Regions from separate parts of the Veillonella sp. 6_1_27 genome, predicted to be linked through region 3. Evidence: riboswitches for the same ligand, from Rfam matches in the RefSeq annotation. Region 3 holds a riboswitch; each other region holds the start of a gene.

Region 1 (3,259 bases), on a different contig from region 3:
CCGCTTTATAGCGATCCCACATATCTGTACGCAATTTACTCAAATATGGGTCCATACCAACAATAGTCTTAGCTACATCTTTACCTTGCAATGCAGCCATAGTCAAGAACGCACCGCCAGAGGCACTCAATTGAACTACTACGCGTTCTGCCGGTTTTTTCAACGTAACTTTTTGACCCGTTACGTCGGTAATTTCAATTTGTTTGCCAGATTGTGCCGCATCCTTTTTCGTATCTGCTGGACCACCACAAGCTGTCATAATCATGCTCACAACTAGCAGCAGCACCGTGGCAAGATAGGCCATAAACTTCTTTTTCTTAACCATAGAATACCTCGATTCAAAATTCAAAACTCAATACATTCTAATAAACACAATGTACGACAGCATTTATATAGTTTTACTCCATCAACTCCTTCTACACACACTCTTAATTCATATGCATAAACCAGATACCACTATAAGAGTATGGCAAGAATTTGTCATAGAACTCTTTCAGTGTAGCTTCTGGATCTACATCCGCAAACTCTTCAGGATAGAAGGTTTTTGCTAAATATTCAAAGACTGCTGCATCAAATACTTCGCGAGGAAGGCCATGATGCGCGGAATAAACTTGTTTATTTTCAACAGCTTTTAATTCGCTCCAACCTTGACGTTCTGTGGTGAAAGCTTTCAACAACGCTTGAGACGAATCTTCGGTTGCTTCAAAACCTAAACGCATAGAGGTTGGTTTCTTAGGCCAGTAAGAACCCATAATCATGATGATATCTGGATTTTCCTCTAATACAAATTCCGGATTAATAGGAGAGGATTTCTTAACAGCATCCTTGGTGATTACATCACCTCCAGCCATAGTCGCTAAAGCACCCCAAGAGTAGTTACCACTAAAGGAGTTACCAAATTCTTCTGGACCATTCATGCCAACTTCAATGTAAACAGTTGGTTTTGGCTTGTTAATTTTACTAACACGGTCGAGAACTCTTGTCACGCGATCCGTATAGAACTTGCTAATTTCTGCAGCTCGTTCTTCTTTGCCCAAAGCCTTACCGATGGCTTCAATGGATTTTTGATGACTTTCCAATTTTTCTGCATGGTAATCTATATAAATAGTCTGGATACCAGCAGCATCCATTTTTGGTTTTGCATCAGACTCGTACTGATCTTTCAAATCTACAGGAATAAAAATAACATCTGGATTTAATGCCACAACTTGCTCAGCATTAAATGTTTTATCACCGATAGTACCCACTACTGGGATCTTAGCTAATTCAGGCATTTCAGCAGTAAAGTGCTTCCACATATCCGCTCTGTAATCCTGTAAGGATGTATCCATGCCGGCAATAACCTTCGGCGTATCCTTGCCCATAAGTGCAGAAATCGTAAAGAATGGACCACCGGCACCACTCCATTGTAAAACAACTCTCTCTGCTGGCTTTTTCAGTGTTACCGTACGCCCCGTTACGTCTGTGATTTCGATTGGCTTGTTATTTTGCGCCGTATCTTTCTTTGTCTCACTAGGACCTCCACATGCAGAGATGAGCATACTAACAATTAGGAGGAAAACAGTGACTAAATACGCCATAAACTTCTTTTGTTTGAACATAAGTACCTCTCTTCTCTCAACTAAAACTATCACTATAAGTGCACATAAAAAGCCCGTTTCCCCACGAAGAGGAAACGGGCTGTCATCTCAGTTAGACTAACTACCACGCCTAATAAGCTAGCATATAGTATGAGCTTTCAACTATGCATAGCTAGTATAAATTCATCTATATCAATCCCCATCCCTGTCTCTCGCAGGTCAATTGGCAATTGTTAATTAGGCAGTTCTCCTGGCTCCAGTTTAACGTTACTTTGCGCCTTCCCAAAAACTTCAGTGACCGAGAGCATTTCATCCTCTATGCAAAGTACCTCGCTGTTACAGTGGCGTGACCGCTTTGGCTTATACCAAATTCTCTATTAAGTCAATAGACACCTAACCCAATCATATGTGATTTTTTTCATCGTAGCATGAGGGATATACAGTGTCAATAAACATATAGGGGTACAGCTATTCTTGTAAAATCTATACTTTTCAGCAAAAAAGAAGCTAAAACTCAACCACTAAGCGGAGTTTTAGTTTCTCATTAGGACAATCTGTAAAAATATCCGTCAAATTCTATAATTTATTTTTATCTATTAATAACTATATTGCCATAACAAAGGTGCTAAAACTCAACGCGCATCTGATACCATTTAGCACCGCCGTGATCAGACTCAGACTCACCTTCATTTACAAAACCAAACTTGGCATAATAGGGTATCTTTTCTTTCTTACAGGTTAGAATAACACCCTTACGTTTTTCCTCTCTCGCAAGGTCGATAAACGCCCCAATTAACTTACCACCTACACCGCGATTCCTATACTCTGGCAATGTATTTAAGCCAAATATCATCTGCCATGCACCGTTAGGGTTATGCAAAGAAGCATCGCCGAACATCTCATCCGTTAAGATTTCATCATCAGATACGAAGCCATCAATAAAACCAATTGGTGTATCGCCGTCAAAGGCAATTAAAAACTGGCCTGCATAATAGTCTAATCGTTCCTTAAAAGCCTCACGAGGCGCCGCCTCTGCCGGAGGAAAACAAGTTGCTTCTATATGTGTAACTACATCTAAATCTGCAGTTGTCGCTTTTCGTATTAATATATCCATATCCTTCTCCATTGTATCTACATATAGGTTTTAGTATATACCGTTTACATAACAAAGGCTACACGTAACTCTATGTACGTGTAGCCTTTTATTAACAATTTGACCAATTATCTTTTTGTATATTTAGGCACATTACGATATTGCATTGGTAAGGAGTTATCTTTTATCTTAAACCCATGCTTCTCATAGAATGGAGCATTCTTGCTTTCACCAATCATAACATTGATGTACAAATACGATTTGTAAGCGTCTTTCACCATTTCTAGCAAGTGCCCTGCAATACCTTGGCCCCGATAATCAGGATGAACTAGCACATAATTGATGAAGCACACAAGTTCGCTATCATCCATGACGCGAATAAGACCTATTAAACGATCTCCATCCCAAGCAGAAATCACGCGCGAGGAATTCATTAGCGCCTTGTACAATCGGTCGGGATATTTACCTACCACCCAACGAACAGATAAAAACAGTTCTGCTACCTGCTGAGGGGTAAAGTTTCTTTCTTCGGTATAGGTAATCGTCCTATCGCCCTTAACGATACTAATCATGTTGCTGCCTTTTC
Region 2 (3,259 bases), 270 kb from region 3:
AGAATAATACTAAGGCTATCCAGATACAACCGAAGGCGATCATCTGTGGTGTGCCAAAGCTTTCACCAAAGTAGAAGATGGCTAGCAATAAGGCAATGGTAGGGGATACATATTGCAAGAAGCCTAGTAGGTTAAGCGGCAATAGCTGTGCACCATAGGAGAATAGAACCAATGGGACAGATGTAGTTAGACCGCAGGCTATGAGCAACATGGTTGTATACCAGTTTGTGCCGAAATAGGACCACACGGTATTATCGACCATGGTCGTATATAGTAAGGCTAGCGGTGTTAATAGCCAGGCCTCAAAGGCGATGCTCGTAAAGGGAGAGATGAGTAGTTTCTTTTTTACGGCTCCATAGAGGCCGAAGGAAATGGCGAGAATCATCGACACTAATGGCAAGGATCCCACTTGATAGGTGAGTAAGGCGATGCCGATGGTAGCGATGAGGACACTCAGCTTTTTCGGTATGGATAGAACCTCTTTAAATAGGATGACACCTAATACTACATTGAAGAGTGGGTTGATGTAATAGCCAAGGCTCGTATTCATAACTTGATTATTGGCGATGGCCCAAATGTAGGTGAACCAGTTTACACTGATGATGACTGCCGCAATTAACAGTAGGAATAGTTGTGAACGTTGTTCTTTTAGTAATTGAAAGTCCTTTTTGAATTGTTTAAAGTGTAAGCCAAATACAACGATAGCCATGCAAACACCTGACCAGATAATGCGCTGTGCCAGTATATTATACGGTGAAACATGGTTTAATAATGCCCAATATAGAGGGAGTAAGCCCCAAATTATATAACAACTAAGGGCTGTGATTAACCCTTTTTTACTTGTATGCTCCATAATGCCTCCTCGTGATAGTACTTATTATATCACTGTTTCCAGTCTTTGAGGGGATAATAGTGTTTACACCCTATGAGCTTACTTGTGTTTATAGCTAATTTGAGGGAGTTTTTGGTTGATGTCTTATGATAGAGATATCTTGAATTTTAATTTATGCATTTTAGTTATTGCATATGATTTTCAGTTATAACTTTGATTTTGGCACTTATGATTAAATGTTATGTTCATTGACTTTGTGCATATTGTTACACTATATTGGACTTAGAACAACGAATATAGAGAATAGGTGTCGCAAGACTTAATAGAGAAATCGGTATAAGCCGATGCGGTCCCGCCACTGTAAGGATGAGCCTGCTTTCATACATGTCACTGGAGTAATCTGGGAAGGCGAAAGCGAGGTGATGATCCCGAGCCAGGAGAACTGCCTATTTGATAATCACCGTTATGTACCTACGAGCGATAGGAAGGGGATTGGGGTATGCTGGCTACAGTATTTTTTAGTGTACCTTTCAATAAGAAACCTTACGTGTCACTTTAGGTGGCACGTTTTTTATTGCCCTTAGAGTGGATGTTGAGTATAGGAATCAGGTTTTATAGATATTAAACAGATGGACACATTTTGAGGTTGATGTGGTCCAATAAGATAAAGCTCGAGTGATTCATATATCTAACAATTCGCAGGTACGGTGCGCTGTTTCTCGGTATGGTTTCGAGTTGAAAAGGAGGCACATATATGTCTGACAAAAAGACTTCAAAGGATGCTGAACGTGATTTATTAGCACCTGTATCCTTTGATGAGTTTAAGAAACCTACGTATGAACAATGGCAGGCCGAGGTTGAAAAAGCGTTAAAAGGTGGCGACTTCCACAAGAAGATGTTCACTAAAACCTATGAGGGAATTACGTTACAACCAATTTACACGCCTGCATTGCATGGAGAAAAAATTCCAAAGGGTGTATATCCTGGAGCAGGTGAGTTCCTACGTGGCACAAAGGCAAGTGGTTATATTAAAGACTCTTGGGGCGTATCCCAATATGTAGACGAATCCTTTCCTAAGGATGCTAATCATGCAAGTTTATACGAAATTGTAAAAGGCGGCACCATTCACAATATTCGCCTTGATGAAGCAACACGCCATGATCAAGATGTGCAAGTAGGCGCAGCTGTTGGTATCGGCGGTACATCTCTGTCTACTATGGATGATTGTAGACAATTGATTGAGCGCTTTAATTTAAAGGAAAATCCTTTATATATTGAAACAGGTGCTTCTGCAGCTATCTTGCTCGGTATGTTAGCCGCTACGGTGAAAGGATCTAAAAAACAAACCTCTGACTTGAAAGGTCTCGTTGGTGCAGACCCTATTGGTGTTTGGGCTAAAGATGGTACATTGCATATGTCTTTAGATACAGCCTTTGATGAAATGGCACATACTGTTGTATGGGCTAAAGAGCAAGCTCCAGAGCTTAAAACTGTACTCGTATCTGGTGATGTATACGCTAATGGTGGCGCGAACGATGTACAAGAGGTTGCGTATGCATTGGCAACAGCAGTTTGCTATGTGCGTCAATTAGCACAACGTAACATCGATATTCACACTATTGCTAACAGCATGATGTTTACATTCTCCTTGGGTGCAAACTTCTTCATGGAAATTGCTAAATTACGTGCATTACGTGTGCTTTGGGCGCGCATCATGGAAGCGTTCGGTGCCGAAGAAGCTGACCGTGCTGTTCATGTACACGGCAGAACATCGGCTTTCACAAAAACTGTATACGACCCATATGTAAACTTGTTGCGCAATACAACACAAGCATTCTCTGGCGTTGTAGGCGGTTTGAATAGCCTTGAAGTATCCCCATTTGACCAACCAATTCGCAAAGCTGACGATTTCTCTCGCCGTATTGCCCGTAATATTCAAGTTATGTTGCAAACTGAATTCGAGTTGCGTCAACCAGTGGACCCTGTAGGTGGCTCTTGGTATGTGGAAACATTGGCAGCTGAATTATGCGAAAAAATTTGGGCTGAATTCCAAACTATTGAGGCTAAAGGTGGTATAATAGCAGCCTTGAAAGAAGGCTATCCACAAGCTCAAGTTAAAGCAGTTCTTGATGAACGCTTCAAAAACCTTGCATTCCGCAAAGATGTGGCTGTAGGTAACAACATGTATGCGAATATGACTGAAGAATTGCTTGATCCAAAACCAGAAAATCAAGAAACATTGCGTCAAAAACGGGTTGCTCAAATCGAAGAGTACTTGGCGAGTGCGGAGCCAGATGCGGTTGTGAAAGCACAGGCTACCCTAGAAGCAGGTACGACAGAGCCAGGCGCTTTGATTGGCCTTATTGAACTCGGTGCATTACAAAAATTAACAATACGTCAAATCCGCAAGGCTTTAGATGCTGGCGA
Region 3 (3,259 bases):
GTTGTAATAACGAGAGGCATAATATTAGGAATGATATGACGTCTGATGATGGCCGTCGTAGATGCGCCCATCATAACAGCAGCCGTTACATATTCCTCACCGCGCACCTTGAGCGTCATAGAACGTACAATACGAGCATATTTTGCCCAACCTACAACAGATAAGGCTAAAATCGTATTTACAATGCTACCACCTAGAATACCAGCAATAGCAATAGCCAATACGATACCAGGGAATGATAACATGATGTCTGCTAAACGCATAAGAACCATTTCAACTTTACCGCCAAAATAGCCTGCTATAGCACCGATGATAGTACCAATGCTCACCATGATAACGACGATGGATACGCCCATGAACAAGGATAATTGAGTACCATAAATGATACGAGATAATACATCACGTCCTAATTTATCTGTACCAAACCAATGTTGGCTGCTTGGTGCTTGCAATGCCTGACTTATATTTGAGGTGAAAGCATCGCCCGGTGCAAGCCAGGGTGCAAAGATAGCGATGAGAACAATGATAATCATCAACCCACTATAGAAAGAGAACAATTTATGTTTTTGAATAAATTCTGCCATTATGCTCTCTCCCTTTTCAATCTAGGGTCTAATAAGATATATGATGCATCAACCAATGCGTTAATACACATATATGCTAAAGCAACCCACAACACAAAACCTTCAATCAATGGATAATCGCGCATAGTAATAGCATAAATTGCCATATTCCCAAGTCCCGGCCAAGAGAATACCATTTCTACGACTGCCACACCACCTAGTAACCAACCAATAACAACACCAAGAATAGTGATGAGTGGTAACACCGCATTAGGTAAAATATGACCGAATAAAATTTTTATCTCACTAACACCGCGAGCACGAGCGCCAATAACATAATCCTTTTGCATTTCCTCAAGGATAACGAGCCGCACTTGACGCATGTATTTAGACCCAACAACAACTGCCAAAGTAATAGCGGGCAAAATAACACCAGACGCAGTCACTCGAGAGGATGCAATCGGTACAAGGCCCAATTTAAGACCGAAGATGTAAATCAGTACAAGACCTAACCAGAACGTAGGCATAGATACGCCTACGAAGGATAGAAATCTCAACACATAATCAACCCATTTGTTACGATTTAAGGCGCTTATAATACCTGCAGGCAATGCATAGAGCAGCGTAAATACTAAAGCCGTACCCGCTAACATTAATGTACCTGGTAAAGCCTCCAACATACGATCTACTACTGGTTTTTTAGCAGAATAACTCATCCCTAAATCACCTTGTGCGGCATTGACGACCCAGTTTGCATACTGTACTACAAATGGTTTATCTAACCCAAGCTGAGCCCGAGTTTCATCGATAAGCTCCTGAGATACGATAGTATCTGCCGTTTCAAGTAACATCGTTACTGGGTCACCTGGTGCTAAATAGGTGAGACAAAATGTCAAAAATGTGATGCCAAACAAGGTAACAATAAATTGCCCCAATTGTTTGACAAAGCGTTTGCCCATAGGCGCCTCCTAAACTCTCTAAACACTAACAACAATTCAAATGACAAACTAATGGTACTAGCTTTTTTATATAGCGATGAAGCTTAAAGGCTAGGGAACGAAAAAAGGTTAGTCGCCCGACTAACCCAAATTAAGCACAGCATATGCATACCATGCCTTTAGAGCAGGCTTTCTGACTCTGATTCATCGCAATATTTCGGCCTTCCCAGTTTCCCAGTGACCCTATAATGAAACCTTGCTCCTCATTACAGCTATTTACATAGTATGGGTTTTTCACCCATTTTCCTCTTTTACGCTCGGTAAATACCGACACTCACTAGTTCATTCATTTTTATCGATTATAAATATACTATATTAACACTCTATTTACAATACATATACCCCTTATGGGTATATGTATTTCGCATATTTTCAATATAATTTTTATACTGATAAAAAATATTGATTAATGATTAAATTCACAATCCTGCATAAAATTATATAAATTAACTTATATAAATAATTTTTTATTATATTTACTGTATATGACAGTATATATATTAATTTTATTAATAATAAAGCAATGTAAAAACTTTATTATAAAATCTTTTTATACACAGCAAAAATTTGATTAATAATTATACTCTTCATGTTTTTTCATATCTAGCTCGCATTAATTATGAGTCTAATGCATGATTATGATAAAAAAGAGGCTATTACCAAGTAATAGCCTCTAATAAGACGAGATGTATTCAGTTAATCAATACTTTGTTGTAAGCGGTGTGCTCTGCGTGTATCCCACGCTTTACGCAAAACATAAATCACCAAACCTATGCTTACTGCCACTGCGCTACCTACCATAGCATCAAAACCACATGCGTAGATTGCATATAGACAATAAAGAACGCCTATACCGAACAAGTAATTAGAGCGTTTAATACGACTTTCAGCTACGCCAGCCATACGCATCATTGTAGGTACTGCCAAAATGCACAATACATACGGTACTACGTTAGTTACAACCGCTAAGTTTACTAAGATTTCAAATTGCTCACGCAAGGATTCGCTTGCAGTGAATAAAGTAAGTAATGTTTCAACAGCGAGTAAAATCAATACACCACGAACAGGAGCATCTTTGCTATTTACACGAGCGAATATTTTAGGGAAGTAACCATGTTCTGCTGCACTTTTGAAGACGCGAGACAATGTGAATTGCCAGCAAAGCAAAGCGCCAAAGCAAGAAATAACCATAGCAGCCATAACGATGTTTGCAATTGTATCATTGAACATGTATACGAATGTCAAACCGAATGGTGCATTAGAATTTAATAAATCAACGTTAGGCACAATACCTGCCATAACGTTTGTGGACAAGATATAAACCACTGCCACTGCTAATGTACCCGCCACAGTTGCGATAGGTACGTTTTTCTTTGGATTCTCAACAGCATCAGCATTAGCCGCTGCGGACTCAAATCCTAGGAAGCCCCATAAAGTTAGGGAAATAGATTGCTTTACCGCATCATAAAGCGGAAGATCATTTGGGTTCCATGCCGCCCAATAAATAGATGGATCAAACCAATACCAGCCGATTGTACCGATTAATAAAACCGGAACAATAGAGCCCCAAATAGTCATATTGCTGAGTCGACCTGTGAAACGATTCCCTCTGAAGTTTAGAATCGCTGCAAACCACAAGAGCACAATTGTTACCTGACTTGTTTGTGTCGCATTGAGGTCAACACCAAAGAAAGCTGC

Evidence for each region. A riboswitch is a leader RNA that binds a small molecule or an ion and turns the genes downstream of it on or off. The one in region 3 is predicted to bind cobalamin.
Region 1: linked by a shared signal. The riboswitch ahead of HMPREF0874_RS08390 (ABC transporter substrate-binding protein) and the one ahead of nikB (nickel ABC transporter permease) in region 3 are both predicted to bind cobalamin.
Region 2: linked by a shared signal. The riboswitch ahead of HMPREF0874_RS04870 (methylmalonyl-CoA mutase family protein) and the one ahead of nikB (nickel ABC transporter permease) in region 3 are both predicted to bind cobalamin.

What each region holds. Positions count from the first base shown of each region.
Region 1 is NZ_GG770217.1:297,667-300,925, forward strand. It holds partial or broken gene HMPREF0874_RS10190 (ABC transporter substrate-binding protein) at 1-325, opposite strand, end outside; gene HMPREF0874_RS08390 (ABC transporter substrate-binding protein) at 429-1,601, opposite strand; cobalamin riboswitch at 1,803-1,992, opposite strand; gene HMPREF0874_RS08395 (GNAT family N-acetyltransferase) at 2,206-2,694, opposite strand; gene HMPREF0874_RS08400 (GNAT family N-acetyltransferase) at 2,802-3,245, opposite strand.
Region 2 is NZ_GG770216.1:223,189-226,447, forward strand. It holds gene rarD (EamA family transporter RarD) at 1-853, opposite strand, end outside; cobalamin riboswitch at 1,121-1,297, shown strand; gene HMPREF0874_RS04870 (methylmalonyl-CoA mutase family protein) at 1,587-3,259, shown strand, end outside.
Region 3 is NZ_GG770216.1:494,159-497,417, reverse strand. It holds gene nikC (nickel transporter permease) at 1-584, opposite strand, end outside; gene nikB (nickel ABC transporter permease) at 584-1,522, opposite strand; cobalamin riboswitch at 1,667-1,854, opposite strand; gene potE (putrescine-ornithine antiporter) at 2,258-3,259, opposite strand, start outside.